One region of the Agarivorans sp. genome, then DNA from elsewhere that is predicted to be linked to it. Evidence: predicted binding sites of a transcription regulator. Region 1 holds the regulator's gene; the other holds the start of a gene.
What was found. Region 1 encodes NrdR, which represses ribonucleotide reductase genes. Its sites were predicted from a motif close to AAACACNANATNTNGTGTTT; they were not measured.
Positions count from the first base shown of each region.

Region 2: nrdA (class 1a ribonucleoside-diphosphate reductase subunit alpha) is a predicted target of NrdR. The motif match lies at 5,247-5,266, and genes of this name have one in related genera.

Region 1 covers NZ_JBNKPP010000129.1:5,653-14,639, reverse strand. The annotation lists gene ettA (energy-dependent translational throttle protein EttA) at 1-413, opposite strand, end outside; gene ACQY6Q_RS07630 (L,D-transpeptidase family protein) at 684-1,595, shown strand; gene ACQY6Q_RS07625 (Lpp/OprI family alanine-zipper lipoprotein) at 1,640-1,903, opposite strand; gene ACQY6Q_RS07620 (ChaN family lipoprotein) at 2,155-3,129, opposite strand; gene glyA (serine hydroxymethyltransferase) at 3,425-4,678, shown strand; gene nrdR (transcriptional regulator NrdR) at 5,480-5,932, shown strand; gene ribD (bifunctional diaminohydroxyphosphoribosylaminopyrimidine deaminase/5-amino-6-(5-phosphoribosylamino)uracil reductase RibD) at 5,929-7,047, shown strand; gene ACQY6Q_RS07600 (riboflavin synthase) at 7,062-7,715, shown strand; gene ribBA (bifunctional 3,4-dihydroxy-2-butanone-4-phosphate synthase/GTP cyclohydrolase II) at 7,772-8,884, shown strand; gene ribH (6,7-dimethyl-8-ribityllumazine synthase) at 8,983-8,987, shown strand, end outside.
Region 2 covers NZ_JBNKPP010000046.1:9,168-18,154, forward strand. The annotation lists gene serC (3-phosphoserine/phosphohydroxythreonine transaminase) at 1-637, opposite strand, end outside; gene gyrA (DNA topoisomerase (ATP-hydrolyzing) subunit A) at 746-3,436, opposite strand; gene ubiG (bifunctional 2-polyprenyl-6-hydroxyphenol methylase/3-demethylubiquinol 3-O-methyltransferase UbiG) at 3,642-4,364, shown strand; gene gph (phosphoglycolate phosphatase) at 4,364-5,038, shown strand; gene nrdA (class 1a ribonucleoside-diphosphate reductase subunit alpha) at 5,328-7,619, shown strand; gene nrdB (class Ia ribonucleoside-diphosphate reductase subunit beta) at 7,669-8,799, shown strand; gene yfaE (class I ribonucleotide reductase maintenance protein YfaE) at 8,799-8,987, shown strand, end outside.

The DNA of each region.
Region 1 (8,987 bases):
TGTGAATCGTGGGTGGCCAAAATGGCTTCCAATTCACCTTGCTCTTGCGCTAAGGCATCAAAGTCGGCATCGGGCTCGGCATAGGCCGCATACACTTCATCGAGTCGAGTTTGAGCATTTTTGACTACCGCCACCGCTTCTTCTACCACTTCACGAACGGTTTTGTTTAAATCCATTTGCGGCTCTTGAGGTAGGTAGCCGATTTTGGTTCCAGGATTGGCGCGAGCTTCCCCTTCAATTTCAGTATCAATACCTGCCATGATACGTAGTAAAGTAGATTTACCTGCACCGTTTAAACCTAATACGCCAATTTTGGCACCCGGAAAAAAACTAAGGGAGATGTTTTTTAGAATGTGTTTTTTCGGGGGCACGATTTTGCCTACGCGGTTCATCGTGTAAATAAATTGGGCCATGCGCCTTTCCTCAAATTCCAAATAAGTAATATGGTTTTAGCAACGCGGAGTGCCAAATACCAATAAAGTTATAGTTTATTATGATACTGGCTTCCTTCTGGGAAGCTAGCTTTGCTGCAGAGTTTATCTGTTTGTTTTTTGATGTTAAATAGTGAATTGTTAAGCTTTGTCTCTTGGCCTTTCGGCTGAGCGGTTTAGACTGGTTAATTAGTCGAATTTTAAATAGCTTAATGGTATGTTGCTGTCATCACTTTTAATGCCTTCAATAAAATGAAACAACTATTGTTTATCTGCTTCGCTTTAAGCTTGGCTTTTCGCGCTTCGGCCATTACTTACGATCTTCCCGATGATGGAAGTCGCTTGCTCGGTGCTAACCAACTCCACCAGGTACAGCAGGGTGAAACTATAGCACTGATTGCCGAACATTATGGTGTGGGCTTTTTGGCCCTTATGGCAGCTAATAAGGGGGTTGACCCATTTTTGCCGGAAGTGGGCAGGCAGTTGTTGATCCCCACTCAAATCTTATTACCCGATGTAGAGCGTAAAGGAGTAGTGGTTAACTTAGCTGAATTACGTCTGTATTACTTCAGACCTGGTACTAAACAAGTGGATGTGTTGCCGATTGGTATTGGTCGAATTGGCCGAGAAACCCCGGAAATGTCCACTTACATTAGCCAAAAACGTGAAAAGCCGACTTGGACACCAACCCTCAATATTCGTAAGGAATATGCTGCCAAGGGTATTACTCTTCCCCCGGTAGTGCAGGCAGGGCCGGAAAATCCCCTCGGAGAATATGCTTTGCGTTTAGCTTACGGCAGCGGTGAGTATTTAATTCACGGAACCAATAAAGACTTTGGCGTAGGCTTGCGGGTAAGCTCTGGTTGTATTCGTTTATTCCCCAATGATATTGAGTATTTGTTCTCGCAAGTGGATGTTAATACGCCGGTGCGGATTATTGACCAGCCGATCAAACACTCAATGGAGCCAAGCGGCGAGTATTTGTTAGAAGTGCACCAGCCGTTAAACCGTAGCCAGCAGGAAGTACAGCAGGCGACTACTTTAAGATTGAGTCGAGATAATATTAAATTTATTACTCAGGCTGGCGTTGATTCAAGCATTGTTAATCAAGCCTTGAAGAGCCAACAGGGCATCGCCTTGCGAGTCGGGGTAAATCAAGGGTAAAAAAAAGGTGATGCTTAGCATCACCTTTTGCATCGCGATAACTATTACTTAGTGTAAGAAGACGCGATGTTGTCGATACGCTCGTTAGCGCGCATCGCTTCCGCTTTTGCTTCATCAGCGGTCATTTGAGCAGATTTAACGTCGCTGCTTAAAGAGCTTTGCTCTGCGCGAAGTGCTGCTACTTCATTTGAAAGTGCGTCAACTTTGTCGCTTAATGATTGTACGTTGTTTTCTAGAGCGGTAGTGTTTGAACAACCCGCTAGTAAAATAGTAGAAGCAATAGCGCCTGCAACTAAAACCTTATTCATGATAAGTCCGTCCTTTTTATTCAATTCTAACGATAGTAATAAATCGTCAATTCATTTTAAGCAAAGCTAGTCACTGCAAAGAGTGAGCTGCTGGTATGATTATGGCTCAATATATACAAGCTGCAAGCCTTAGTTAGTTAAACTAAAGGAAAAATTAGGCATTTACAAATATTTAAGTGCTTATGTTAACATTATCCTAACAAAGGGTGTCGCATATAAGGGACAGCTTCGTTGGTTTTTAAGAATCCAGTTCACTGGCAGCTAGTTTTAGCTTGCTGTTTGATTTGGGCAAATTCGGCGCTGCGGTGTTGTTGATTTTGATAGCGTAGTGGTAAGGCCCGTACAATAATTAAAAAATCACCTTTTTGCTGTTTCTCTACAGCACTTAACCCAGCAAATTCTTGTTCACTTATTGCAATCACCGAACTGACTTTTTGCTGCGGTAAACGTTGTTGTACTCGTGAGTAAGTACCTTGTCTCTGTTCTATGTGAAAGTTGCCTACAGTATGCATGATCTGTTGGCTATTAGTTAACGCTTGCTTTGTAATCGATTCCGCCATGGTGTCATCCCAGCCTAACATCGCAATGAAGTGGTTCTGAGTTTGTTGTTCATCGCCGTGATGGGCGTTGCCAAATAGGCGTTGTTGATAGGCGGGGTCATCTAAGGTCAGCGATTCAGCAAGCAGTCGGCGTTCAGTGGCTGGGAGTTGCTGTAAATAGTCGAGCCCTTGCTGGCCTAAACAGCGAATGTGTTTGTTTGGCGCGTTGGCGGCTATAATGCTGAGTTGTTGTTGTTTTGCAAATTCAACCAAGGGGCGATAGTCGGAGCGATAGTTATCCCAAGCGTGGCTTTGTTTAATTAACCATTCTTCACCGATTTTATTGGCTAGATATTGATCCAATAAGGGTTGTTGGCTGCGGTCAAATTGCTCCATGGACAAGCTGAGCTGGTGGTTTTGCTGATAAAGCGCTTCAAACAGGCGCAATTGAGCTAGATGAATGGCTGGGTGGGTATGGAATTCGCCAAACAGGATGACCTGCGAGTCGGCTAATTGCAGGGCTAAGTGGCTAATGTCGTTAATCTGTTGTTGATGCACCGGGTCGTAAAGCTGAAAGTCATAGTAAGTACTGAGTGCTGTTGGCTCGGCATTGCTGGTGGAGGATGGTGAAACACTACAAGCGCTCAACAGTAAGCTAGTGATGAGCAGGAAAAAACGACGCAGCATAGTTAATACTCTTACTTAAATGATAACTATTATCATTTTATGGTTGTGTGATTGTAAAAGTCACCCTTTATTTAACGTGAATTAATTTCATATTGTTTAAAGCGGTCACTAAGAAAATTGCAAACTGGCGATGGGCTGGGCACACTGCATAGTGAACGCGCTAGTATGATTATAGCCTTGCAGCTAAAGCCTAATAATGGCAGAAAATATTACTGTGATCTGACAGGGAGTCAGGTTAGAATGCGCCTTCGCAAAATCACCCACCAACATGTAACAAAAGAGTCAGGAGATACTGATGTTAAAGCGTGATATGAATATCGCCGATTACGATGCCGAATTATGGCAAGCCATTACCCACGAAGAAGTTCGTCAAGAAGAGCACATTGAGCTGATCGCTTCTGAGAACTACGCCAGCCCACGAGTAATGGAAGCGCAAGGCTCTTACCTTACTAATAAGTATGCAGAAGGTTACCCTGGCAAACGTTACTACGGTGGTTGTGAGTATGTAGATAAAGCTGAAGTGCTTGCCATCGAGCGCGCTAAGCAGCTATTTGGTGCAGATTACGCCAATGTGCAACCTCACGCTGGTTCTCAAGCCAACTCTGCCGTGTTTATGGCACTACTAAATGCAGGTGATACCGTATTAGGTATGAGCCTAGCTCATGGTGGTCACTTGACTCACGGTGCAAGCGTTAGCTTTTCTGGAAAAATTTATAACGCGGTTCAATACGGTATTAACCCTGAAACCGGCGAAATTGACTATGCCGAAGTTGAGCGTTTAGCTAAAGAGCATAAGCCCAAAATGATTATTGCTGGTTTCTCTGCCTATTCTGGCATTGTTGATTGGCAGCGTTTCCGTGATATCGCGGATCAAGTGGGTGCTTACTTGTTTGTTGATATGGCACACATTGCTGGCTTAGTAGCAGCCGGTTTATATCCAAACCCTGTGCCTATTGCCGATGTGGTGACGACCACTACGCATAAAACTTTGGCTGGGCCACGTGGTGGTTTGATCCTAGCGCGTGCTAATGAAGAGATTGAGAAGAAACTTAACTCTGCAGTATTCCCAGGTGGCCAAGGTGGTCCTTTAATGCATGTCATTGCTGCTAAAGCGGTGGCCTTTAAAGAGGCAATGGAGCCTGAATTTAAGCAATACCAACAAAATGTGTTGGATAACGCCAAAGCGATGGTAGAAGTACTACAGCAACGTGGCTACAAAATTGTTTCAAATGGCACACAAAACCACTTGTTCTTGGTCGATTTAATCGACAAAGACATTACCGGTAAAGATGCAGATGCAGCTTTAGGGCGTGCCAATATCACGGTAAACAAGAACTCGGTTCCCAATGATCCTCGCTCACCATTTGTGACCAGCGGTTTGCGCATTGGTACTCCTGCTATCACTCGTCGCGGCTTAGATGTGGCGGCCTCTAAAGAGCTAGCCGGTTGGATTTGTGACGTATTGGACAATTTACAGGACGAAGCGGTTATTGAACGCGTTAAAGGCCAAGTATTGGCACTTTGTAAGCGTTTCCCTGTTTACGGATAAGTATTAGTAGTTAGCCTAGGGACTAGGCGCTAATAGTTAAGAAAGGAGGCTTAGGCCTCCTTTTTGTGTTTTTGTAGGATAATTTTGCTGTGGATCAAAGTCGCAGACCAATGAGAGAATAAACTGGTTGTTGACTCCTGTGTCAGTAGTTGGTATTGAATTTGCACTAAGTTAACAAACTGATTAATGAGTCAAATTATCGGCGATGCTGGCAATTTGCATGAATAAAGAGAGAACAGAAATGGATATGAATCCCATCACCAATGCGAAACGACAATTGATTCTACAGTTTGTTATTTGGGGAGGCTTTATTGCTCTAGTCTTACTGTAGTTTCGTTTAAGTTTGTCGTGCTTCCTGGCAATGGACTTGCCAAGGCAATGGCTTAGCTGGCTTAGTTGCATCGGCTTTACGGGCCGTTTGAGTCATATTTTACTGTAACTTTAGCCTGTTAGCCGCAGCCATAAATCTCCGGCTCGTTGATCATCTAATATTTGGCTTTAGTTGCTAGCTTTGCTTCTTCATAAACAGTAGGGCTTTTTACTTTAATAGATGTTGTTAATAGGTTCTTTGGGTTTTGTGGCTAGCTAGTAAAAACAATCATTCCTAAGTAATCATTTTACCTTTTATTTAAACCTTTCCTCCTCAATTGCTTAGTTTGTTTAGTCATAGCGGCTTGCTTTAGTTAAGGCTATCAGCGGTGCAGGGAAATATTGACTTGGGTTGAATTATTCAAGGCTTCAGCCTGTACCTAAAGCGGCTTAGCGGCTAAAATCGCCGCATATTCGTTACAGGAATTAACTATGTATTGCCCATTTTGCTCTGCTCATGAAACTAAAGTTATTGATTCTCGGTTAGTTGCCGATGGGCATCAGGTACGACGACGACGCGAATGTTTGGAATGTCATGAGCGTTTTACCTCGTTTGAAATTGCCGAACTGGTCATGCCTAGGGTTATCAAGGGTAATGGGGTGAGAGAGCCCTTTGACGAAGATAAGTTGCGCGCTGGAATGATGCGGGCTTTGGAAAAACGCCCGGTGAGTGTTGATCAAGTCGAACAAGCAGTGAACAAGATTAAATCACAATTACGTGCCACCGGTGAGCGTGAAGTGGAAACCAAGTTCATTGGTAATCTCGTAATGGAAGCCTTAATTAATTTGGATAAGGTGGCCTATGTGCGTTTTGCCTCGGTTTACCATTCTTTCGAAGATATTAAAGAGTTCAGTGAAGAAATCGCCAAGTTGGAAAAGAAGTGAGTTTTAGTATTGATGACTGCCGTTATATGGCTCGTGCCATCGGCTTGGCTAAACGGGGGCGCTATACCACCGCTCCCAATCCCAATGTGGGTTGTGTATTAGTCAAAAACGGCGAAGTCATTGGTGAAGGTTATCACCGTAAAGCCGGTGAAGGCCATGCTGAAGTCAACGCTGCCGCAGCGGCAAAGGCGCGCGGTTATAGCCTGCAAGGCGCAAGTTGTTATGTTACTTTAGAGCCCTGTAGTCATGTTGGTCGAACGCCGGCTTGTGCCGACATGCTAGTGGAGCAGGGAGTGGCTGAAGTGGTGGTCGCCATGGTCGACCCCAACCCTCAGGTCGCAGGCAGAGGGATCGCTCGTTTACAGCAAGCGGGCATAGTGGTGCGCAGCGGTTTAATGGAGCAAGCAGCGCGTGAGCTTAACCCCGGCTTTTTAAGCCGAATTGAGCGTAAGCGACCCTTTATTCGGCTTAAGCTGGCGGGCTCTATCGATGCTAAAACGGCTTTAGCTAACGGCGAGAGTAAGTGGATTAGCTCGGCCTATTCACGTAGTGATGTGCAACGTGAGCGGGCGGCTAGCCATGCAATTATATCCACTGCTGCAACGGTGATTCGCGATAACGCCAGCCTAAATGTGCGCCATGGCGAATTAGGCAGCCTAGCGGAACAACTGACGCAAGCTGAGCTACGCCAGCCTATTCGTATTGTACTGGACCGCCAGCAACGCTTATCTAAGGCATCAACACAATTAAATATTTTTAAACAGCCGCAGAATTTATGGGTAGCTAGCACTCAGCATCAAAACGGCTTACCAGCGGCTAAACAATTGTTAGTTTCTTCAGACGATGCCGACTTAAGCGCATTGATGCGGCAATTGGCTGAAGCGGAAATAAATGATTTATGGGTTGAAGCGGGAGCCAAATTTGCCGCCGCTTTGATTGAACAAAACTTGGTAGACCAATTGATTTGTTATCAAGCGGGCTTACTAATGGGAGCCGATGCGCACAGTTTGGTTGGCTTAGGCGGTTATACACAAATGTCTCAGCTAAATTCTTGGCGCTGTCTTGAAACGCGGCGTATTGGCCCCGACATAAAGACTATCTGGATCCCTCAATAATCGAGCACAGCAAGATGTTTACAGGAATAGTAGAAGCCCTCGGCACGATTAAAAGTGTTGATAAACGCAGTGGCGATGTTCGCTTGAAAATCGCTTGCCCCACACTGGATATGTCTGATGTGCATTTAGGCGACAGTATTGCGGTCAGTGGTATTTGTTTAACCGTGGTTGAATTTGGCCAAGATTATTTTTGCGCCGATGTTTCCACCGAAACCTTGAGTTTAACTTCGCTGGCTAAGTGTAAGCAGGGGGACTGGGTTAATCTTGAAAAAGCCATGTTAGCGACCAGTCGCTTTGGTGGACACATTGTCAGTGGTCATGTTGACGGCCTTGCCGAAGTCAACAGTATTAGCCCCAGCGCACGTGCCGTTAATATATGGCTAACAGTACCAAATGAATTAGCTCGTTACATCGCTCACAAGGGCTCGGTTACGGTAGATGGCATTAGCTTAACGGTGAATCAGGTAGAGCAGCAACAGCTGCGCTTAACTATTATTCCGCATACCGCGGAACAAACTACCATTGCCAGTTGGGTGGTGGGGCAAAAAATCAATCTAGAAGTGGATGTTATTGCCCGCTATGTCGAACGGCTGGTCGGTTACGCGGAACAAGCTCAACCCTCTAAAATTAACAGCGCATTCCTAGCTCAGCATGGCTTTATTAAGTAGCTGGCTTAAAATGTTGGAACAACAGTAAATATGCCTCAAAGGTAAGTAAGGTTGCTCTGTCATTAAGCAGTATCGAAGAAATTATTGAAGATTTACGTCATGGTAAAATGGTGGTTCTCATGGATGATGAAGATCGTGAGAATGAAGGCGATTTGATTATGGCGGCCGACATGGTAACGCCAGAGGCGATTAATTTTATGGCGACCTATGGGCGCGGTTTAATTTGTTTGCCTATGACCAAACAGCGCTGTCAGCAGTTGAAATTACCATTAATGGTAGACGTTAATACCGAACAGTTTTCCACCAATTTTACCGTGTCTATTGAGGCGGCGCAGGGCGTTACAACTGGTATTTCTGCAGCCGACCGCGCTCGAACTGTGCAGGCTGCGGTAGCGCGCGATGCCAAACCCAGTGATATTGTGATGCCAGGGCATATTTTCCCGTTGATGGCACAAGAAGGTGGCGTATTAACCCGTGCAGGCCATACCGAAGCGGGGACAGATTTAGCCCGTTTAGCAGGCCGCGAACCGGCCGCCGTTATTGTTGAAATATTAAATCAAGATGGCACCATGGCGCGTCGCCCCGATTTGGAAAAGTTTTGTGAAGCACATGGCTTGAAGATGGGCACTATCGCTGACTTGATTGAGTACCGTAACAATAACGAAACCACCATCGAGCGGGTTTCTGAATGTCATATGCCTAGCCGTTACGGTGATTTTAAGTTAATTACCTACCGCGATACCATTGACCAAAAAGTACATTTTGTGATGCAGGCGGGACAAGTTGATCCTAATCAAGCAACCTTGGTCCGGGTGCATTTGCATAACCCTTTCAGCGACTTACTTGGCAGCGACCGAGCTGGGCGAATGAGCTGGCCAATTGATAAGGCTTTGGAAAAAATCGCTAAAGAAAATGGCGTTATGGTGTTATTGAGTACCGATGATGACGCCGATAACTTGCTTGAGCAGGTGAAAGCTTTTGCCTTGGAAGACCGCGGTCAAACACCAACTAAGAAACAGCAGCAGACCGCTTCACGCACCGTGGGGGTGGGCTCGCAAATATTGGCCGATTTAGGGGTCAGTAAAATGCGTCTGTTAAGTTCACCCAAACGTTACCATGCGCTTTCTGGCTTTGGCTTAGAAGTGATTGAATATATCGACCAAGAATAAGCCGGAGTGCTTAAAAATTTTAATAAGGGTCTATTGAATTAGTTGTGCTAGAATAGCGCGATTTTTTTGATGGACTCAAAGAAAAGGCAGAATTAAGAATGAA
Region 2 (8,987 bases), on a different contig from region 1:
CCTCACGGACAATGGCAATGGCCAAACCCGATGGACCAATGTTCTTTTGTGCCCCGGCATAAATCACCCCAAACTTACTCACATCGATAGGCTGCGACAAAATGGTGGATGAGAAATCGGCCACTAATACCATGTCGCCCACTTCTGGGATCTCATCAATGGCGATACCTTCAATGGTTTCATTGGGGCAGTAATGTAGGTAGGCCGAATCTTGGTCGATTTGCCATTGTTGGCTGGGCTTCACCAAAAATTGGCCCTGTTCGTTTTGAGTGATGGCATCAAAGACATGCGCTTTAGCGTGCTTCTCACCTTCTGCTACTGCACTCTTAGACCATTGGCCAGTAGTGATGTAGCTGATGGATTGTTTGTCTCCTAATAAATTAAGTGGCGCAGCGGCAAATTGCCCACGACCTCCGCCCTGACAAAACAACACTTTATAATTATCTGGAATCGCCAATAAATCACGTAAATCTTGCTCGGCTTGCGCCGCCATGGCGATGTATTCCTTGCCGCGATGGCTCACTTCCATCACCGACACACCCAAATCTTGCCAATTACAAAACTCAGCTTGCGCTTGTTGCATCACTGCTTCAGGCAACATCGCTGGACCCGCACAAAAATTATAGATTTTATCCATCATAAATCTCTTACTACTATGTTGTGTTCGACCACTTTAGTGGTTCACGTCTTGTTTTAAAACTAAAACGAGCGGCTAAAAGCCGCCCGTTGTTTACCTTAGAGAAAACTACGCGTCTTGGTCGCTATCAACGTCACCACCAGTCTCTGGTGCCTCAGGCTGAACAGCACCCTCAGGGTTGTTAGTTTCATCAATATCGTCGAGTTCATCGTCTTCAATTTCTTCAATCCGCTGAAGCCCAACCACTTTTTCATCTTCAGCGGTACGAATTAATCTCACACCTTGGGTATTACGTCCCACCAGTGACACTTCGTTAACTCGAGTCCGCACCAAGGTGCCGCCATTAGTGATGAGCATCATCTCCTGCGCTTCAGTTACCTGAATGGCTCCCACCACAAGGCCGTTACGCTCGCTCACTTTTATGGACACCACGCCTTTGGTTGCACGACTCTTAGCTGGGTATTCTGCCAAACTAGTACGTTTACCGTAACCATTTTCGGTAGCAGTAAGAATGTCGCCATCCCCCACAGGAACAATCAGCGATACAACTTTTTGGCCTTCTTCAAGAGAGATACCACGCACCCCGGCAGCGGTACGTCCCATTGGACGCAGTGCCAGTAGCTCTTCACCCGTTTCTGGATCAAGCTTCACCGCACCCGTTTCGCTGTCGCGTTGTTTCTCGTTGAAACGTACTACCTTACCAGCGTCAGAGAACAACATAATTTCGCTGTTTCCGTCGGTAATATCAACACCAATCAGGCTATCGTCATCGTGCAAGTTAATCGCACGAATACCGCTAGACAATGGACGTTTAAAGGCAGTGAGTGGTGTTTTCTTCACTGTACCGTTGGCAGTAGCAAATAGCACAAATTTATCTTCTTGGTACTCACGTACCGGCAAGATAGCGGTGATACGCTCGTCATCGCTAAGCGGCAGCAAGTTAACAATTGGCTTACCACGTGCCTGACGGCTGGCTAACGGCAATTGATACACTTTCAACCAGTAAACTTTACCCACTGTTGAGAAACACAACACGGTATCATGGGTATTGGCCACCAATAATTTCTCGATGAAGTCTTCATCCTTCATCTTGGTCGCCGCTTTACCTTTACCACCGCGGCGTTGAGATTCGTACTCAGTCAGCGGCTGATACTTAGCGTAACCTTCGTGGGATAGCGTCACTACCACATCTTCTTCGTTGATCAGATCTTCTAAAGAAATATCTGCGCTATTGGCTGAAATTTCGGTACGACGCTCGTCACCAAACTGCTCACGCACTTCTATAAGTTCGTCACGAATCACTTCCATCAAACGTTCAGAATTATTTAAGATGTACAGTAACTCGGCAATAAGTTCCAACAGATCCTTATATTCGCCAATAATTTTTTCGTGTTCTAGACCAGTTAACTTGTGCAAGCGTAAATCCAGAATCGCCTGCGCTTGAATTTCAGTTAGGAAATACTGACCTTCACGCACACCGAATTCCGGCTCTAACCAATCTGGACGAGCCGCATCATCACCGGCGCGCTCTAACATCGCTGACACTGCACCTAGGTCCCAACCTTTAGCCACTAAGGCAGCCTTAGCTTCGCTAGGAGTCGGCGAGGTCTTAATTAATTCTATGATTTCATCAATGTTAGCTAGGGCGATCGCCAAACCTTCAAGGATGTGAGCACGGTCGCGAGCTTTACGTAGTTCGTAAACGGTACGACGAGTGACCACCTCACGGCGGTGACGAATAAAGCATTCGAGCATTTCTTGCAGGTTGAACACTTTAGGTTGGCCATTATCTAAAGCCACCATGTTCATACCGAAAGACACCTGCATTTGAGTTTGTGAGTAAAGGTTATTTAACACCACCTCACCCACTGCATCGCGCTTCAGTTCAATAACTATGCGCATGCCCTCTTTATCAGACTCATCGCGCAGCGCAGAAATACCTTCCAATTTCTTATCTTTTACCAGCTCGGCCATTTTTTCGATTAGTCGAGCCTTGTTCACTTGGTAAGGAATTTCGTGAACAATGATAGTTTCTCTACCATTGTTTTCGGTGACCACTTCGGCTTTAGCGCGAATGGAAACTTTACCGCGACCAGTGCGATAGGCTTGGATTACGCCTGCCCGACCATTAATGATACCCGCAGTAGGGAAGTCAGGTGCGGGAATGTATTCCATCAACTCGTCAATCGTAATATCTGGATTTTCCACCATGGCCAAACAGCCATTGATCACTTCGTTTAAGTTATGTGGTGGAATGTTGGTTGCCATACCTACGGCAATACCTGAAGAACCGTTCACCAACAAGTTAGGAATGCGGGTCGGTAAAACCTCGGGGATTTGTTCGGTATCATCGTAGTTGGGAACGAAATCAACTGTTTCTTTATCTAAATCAGCCAACAAAGAGTGAGCCAATTTATCCATACGGATTTCGGTATAACGCATCGCCGCGGCAGAATCGCCATCGACCGAACCAAAGTTACCCTGACCATCTACCAACATGTAACGCAGCGAAAACGGCTGCGCCATACGAACAATCGTATCGTAAACAGCACTATCACCATGAGGGTGATATTTACCAATTACGTCACCTACCACACGGGCAGATTTTTTATAGGGTTTATTCCAGTCATTACCTAATACGTTCATTGCGTAAAGCACCCGGCGATGCACTGGTTTCAAACCATCACGTACATCTGGCAAGGCACGCCCAACAATAACGCTCATGGCATAATCAAGATATGAGCTCTTTAGCTCATCCTCGATATTGACCGGCGTAATCTCTTTTGCAAGATCGTTCATAGACGACAAAATCCTTCGTTTTTATTGCTTTTTACAATTACTCAGCGTAATCGCAAACTTTACCATAAAATCACGCCCTTAACAGGCTTGATGTCGCTCTTTTAAGTGAGAAAAATGAAAAAAGCTGAGAATTGGATAAAAGCTAGTGACTGCTCGTCTCAAGTTCTTATAATGCTTAAAAATACTGAAGCGGATTAGCAAGCCAATGCAAGCGACAACAACGACGCAAAATGTTGACCACCAAGAAATCGCCCATTTTGCCGGTTTAGCCTCTCGATGGTGGGATAAGCAAGGTGAGTTCAAAACCCTGCATCAAATAAACCCTTTACGTTTAGATTATATTGAGCGCGGCGCTAATGGTCTGTTTGGCAAAAACATACTCGATGTAGGTTGTGGTGGCGGGATCCTCGCAGAAAGCATGGCTCAGCGCGGCGCCACGGTCAGCGCTATCGATATGGGCGAAGAGCAAATCCAAGTGGCCAAACTACACGCCTTGGAAAGCGGCGTTCAATTGAGCTACCAGCAAACCACCGCTGAAGCCCACGCCGAAGAGCACCAGCGAGCTTATGATGTGATTACTTGCATGGAAATGCTTGAACATGTGCCCGACCCTAGCTCGGTCATAGCGGCCTGCGCCAGCATGCTTAAACCCGGTGGAAAGTTATTTGTATCCACCATCAACCGCACCCCAAAAGCCTATTTGTATATGATTTTGGCGGCCGAAAAACTACTCAAAATAGTGCCCAATGGAACCCACCAGCACGATAAGTTTATTCGTCCCTCAGAACTGCTCGCTTGGGCCGACCAGCAGGGGCTGCACAGCGAATCCATTAGCGGAGTACAATACACCCCAGTGATTGAACACTTCCGCCTCAGCCGCAATGTTGATGTGAACTACATGGTGCAACTGGCGAAACCGGAGGCTTAATGACTAAGCAAGTCGCCGTTTTATTTGATTTAGATGGCACCCTACTAGATACGGCGCCAGACTTAGGCGCTGCCGCCAACTTTGTATTAAGCCAACACCAACAAGCACCACTGAGCCTAGAGCAAGCTCGCCAGCTAAGCTCCCACGGCGCCATCGGCTTATTAAAAGCAGGATTTGGCGAAGCTTGGGCAGAGCAAGCTCAGAACCAATTGCGCCAACAACTACTTGACTATTATCAACAGTACATCTGCCAAGGTACCGATTTTTTCCCTGGCATACGCCAAGCGCTACAGTGGTTAAATCAGCAACAAATCCCTTGGGGAGTGGTGACCAATAAACCAGAGCACTTAAGCAAGCTCTTATTGGCTCACTTTGTCGAATTCGAACAATCAGCAGTATTGATTGGCGGCGATACCCTAGCGCAGCGTAAGCCCGATCCGGCCCCGATGTTGTTAGCCTGTGAAAAACTTGGTATTGCGCCACAGCACTGCTTATATGTGGGAGACGCGGAGCGCGATATAGAAGCGGGTAGAAATAGTAATATGACAACCTTGCTGGCACTGTGGGGGTATTTGTCCGAGCAAGATAAAATCGAGCAGTGGCAGGCCGATTTACATTGCTCTAAAAGCGAGCAGTTGCAGCAAAGTATTCAAGCTTGGTTGAGTGAATTGTAAGCAAGCTCAAGTTTTAAAAAATAAATTATTTTTATTCATTTTTCTTTAAAAAAACGCTTGCATTCATCTCAGTACTCTCAGGTAAAACCAAAGGAAGTTAGTGAACACTAACACAACTAACTTATCTTCAAGTTATACACAATTTTTCCTTTTTGCTAGACCTTGCGAAAAAGCCAAAACCTCATTATCTTGTATCAATAGTTTTTTGAAACACTATATCTAGTGGGTAAGTGAAAACACCAACACTAGATACTTCGTCGCAAAATTAGGATAATAGGGCCCTCCCTTCATGAATAAAGATCTTCTGATAACCAAACGCAGCGGTAAACAAGAAGCCATCAATTTGGACAAAATTCACCGCGTTATAACCTGGGCAGCAAAAGGCCTGAAGAACGTATCGGTATCACAGGTAGAGTTAAAATCTCATATTCAGTTTTACAACGGGATGGCGACCAAAGACATTCATGAAACCATTATTAAATCGGCTGCCGATTTAATCTCTCAAGAAACCCCTGATTATCAATACCTAGCTGCACGACTAGCGGTTTTTCACCTGCGTAAGAAAGCCTACGGACAGTTTGAGCCACCCAAGCTTTACGACCACGTTGTTAAGCAATGTGAAGCGGGGCGTTACGACATGCACTTGTTGCGCGACTACAGCCCTGAAGAATTTGCCCAAATGGATGAGTTCATCGACCATTGGCGTGATATGGACTTCTCCTATGCCGCGGTGAAGCAATTAGAAGGTAAATACTTAGTACAAAACCGAGTAACCGGTGAAATTTTTGAAAGCGCCCAGTTTTTATACATTTTGGTGGCGGCCTGCCTGTTTGCTCACTACGACAAATCAGTACGTTTGGAATACATTCGTCGTTTTTACGATGCCACCTCTAAGTTCAAAATTTCTTTACCTACGCCAATTATGTCAGGCGTGCGTACCCCAACACGTCAGTTCAGCTCATGTGTACTGATTGAATGTGGGGACAGCTTAGAGTCGATTAACGCTACCGCTTCATCGATTGTAACTTATGTATCGCAACGTGCCGGTATTGGTATTAACGCTGGCCGAATTCGCGCCCTAGGAAGTGAAATCCGTGGTGGTGAAGCCTTCCACACCGGCTGTATTCCTTTCTATAAGTATTTTCAAACGGCGGTTAAGTGTTGTTCTCAAGGCGGCGTGCGCGGCGGTGCTGCCACCATTTTCTATCCTTTCTGGCATTTAGAGGTGGAATCGCTATTAGTATTGAAAAATAACCGCGGGGTTGATGACAACCGAGTTCGTCACATGGATTACGGGGTTCAGCTCAACAAGTTGATGTACCAACGCCTAGTGAAAGGCGGCAACATTACCCTGTTCTCACCCAGTGATGTTCCAGGCTTATACGACGCCTTCTTCGAAGACCAAGAAACATTTGAACGCTTATACGAACAATATGAGCAAGACCCAAGTATTCGTAAGCAATCGATTAAAGCCGCCGACTTGTTCTCGACACTGATGCAAGAGCGAGCCTCAACCGGTCGTATTTACATTCAAAACGTGGACCATTGTAATACCCACAGCCCGTTTGATCCGGCTCAGGCACCAGTGCGTCAATCTAATTTATGTTTAGAAATTGCCCTGCCTACTAAACCTCTGCAACACGTTCATGATGAAAACGGTGAAATTGCACTATGTACTTTGTCGGCCTTTAACCTAGGCGCAATCAAAGATCTAAATGAACTCGAAGAGTTGTCAGACTTAGCGGTACGTGCCTTAGATAGCCTACTGGATTACCAAGATTATCCCATCAAAGCAGCTAAGAAGGGCTCTGATGGCCGCCGTACTCTAGGTATCGGTGTGATTAACTACGCCTACTATTTAGCTAAAAACGGAGTGAAATACAGTGATGGCAGCGCTAACAACCTCACTCACCGCACCTTTGAAGCGATTCAATACTGGTTATTAAAAGCATCGATGCGTTTAGCCAAAGAGCAAGGCGCTTGCCCGATGTTCAACGAGACCACTTACTCACAAGGCATTTTGCCAATTGATACCTATAAGAAGGCCTTGGATCAGCTTTGTGATGAACCATTGCATTACGACTGGGAAGAGCTACGCCAAGAAATTGTGACTTACGGTTTACGTAACTCTACCCTTTCAGCCTTAATGCCTTCAGAAACCTCGAGTCAAATCTCTAACGCCACCAATGGTATTGAGCCGCCTCGGGGTTACATCAGCGTTAAAGCCAGTAAAGACGGCATTTTAAAACAAGTTGTACCCGAATTTGACCGCTTAAAAGATAACTACGAATTGTTATGGGATATTCCTAGCAACAACGGTTATTTACAGGTGGTTGGCCTAATGCAGAAGTTCGTCGACCAAAGTATCTCGGCCAATACCAACTATGACCCTAGCCGCTTCCCGAATAACCGAGTGCCAATGAAAACGCTGTTGGCCGATTTGCTTACGGCCTACAAATATGGGGTAAAAACACTGTACTATCACAATACCCGTGATGGAGCCAGCGACCAATACAACGACAACAAAACGGTTGTGGTGGTAGAAGATGATGATTGCGCCGGCGGTGCTTGTAAGATTTAAGTCATGTTTACGCGCAGCTGCGCACAATGAATTTTTAGGAAAAATGTAGATGAGCTACTCAATTTTTACTCAAAATGCCAACGACGCCACCAAAGAACCGATGTTCTTTGGTCAGCCGGTAAACGTGGCCCGTTATGACCAGCAACGGCATGAGATTTTTGAAAAACTAATTGAAAAACAATTGAGCTTCTTCTGGCGTCCCGAAGAAGTGGATGTGAGCCGAGACCGCATTGATTACAATAAATTGCCGCCGCATGAACAGCACATTTTTATAAGTAATCTAAAATATCAAACCCTGCTAGACAGTATTCAAGGGCGCTCTCCTAATGTGGCCTTGTTGCCGCTAGTGAGCCTACCCGAGCTAGAAACCTGGATCGAAACCTGGTCGTTCAGCGAAACCATTCACTCGCGCTCTTACACTCATATTATTCGTAATGTAATGGGTAATCCTGCGGCGGTGTTTGACGATATCATGGAAAACCAAGAGATCATCAAACGCGCCAAAGACATTGCGGTTTATTACGACGACTTAATCGAGGCCACCTCTATTTACCATATTCATGGTGAAGGCCAACACGAAATCAACGGCAAGCTGCATAACATCACCGTGCGCGAACTAAAGAAAAAGCTCTACCTGTGTTTAATGTCAGTCAACGTATTAGAGGCTATTCGCTTCTATGTGAGCTTTGCCTGTTCATTCGCCTTTGCTGAACGTGAACTGATGGAAGGTAATGCTAAAATCATCAAGCTGATTGCGCGTGACGAAGCCCTGCACCTTACCGGCACCCAGCACATGATTAACCTCATGCGTGAAGGCAAAGATGACCCAGAAATGGCCGAAGTCGCCGCCGAGTGTGAAGTGGAAGCATGGCGTATGTTTACCGATGCCGCTGAGCAAGAAAAAGAATGGGCTAAGTATCTATTTAAAGATGGCTCCATGATAGGTCTAAACGAAGACATTCTTTGCCAATACGTTGAATATATCACCAATACCCGCATGCAAGCTGTAGGTCTACACCCTTGTTTTGAAGACCACAGCAACCCGATCCCATGGATTAACTCTTGGTTAGTCTCAGATAACGTGCAGGTGGCCCCACAAGAAGCAGAGATCAGCTCTTACTTAGTGGGACAAATTGATGCTAACATCGACATTGATGATTTCGAGGATTTCGAGCTGTAATGTCCAATAACGAAGGCCGGGTAATTGCTGGCGGGATTGAAGTGGTGGTGGACAGCCACCACAAAAGCATTCTAGAAGCCTATGAGCAAGCGGGTTTTACGCCTGAATACCACTGCCGCGAAGGCGTCTGCGGCGCCTGCCGCACCACCTTGTTAAAAGGCGAAGTCGAATACCGTCATGCGCCTTTA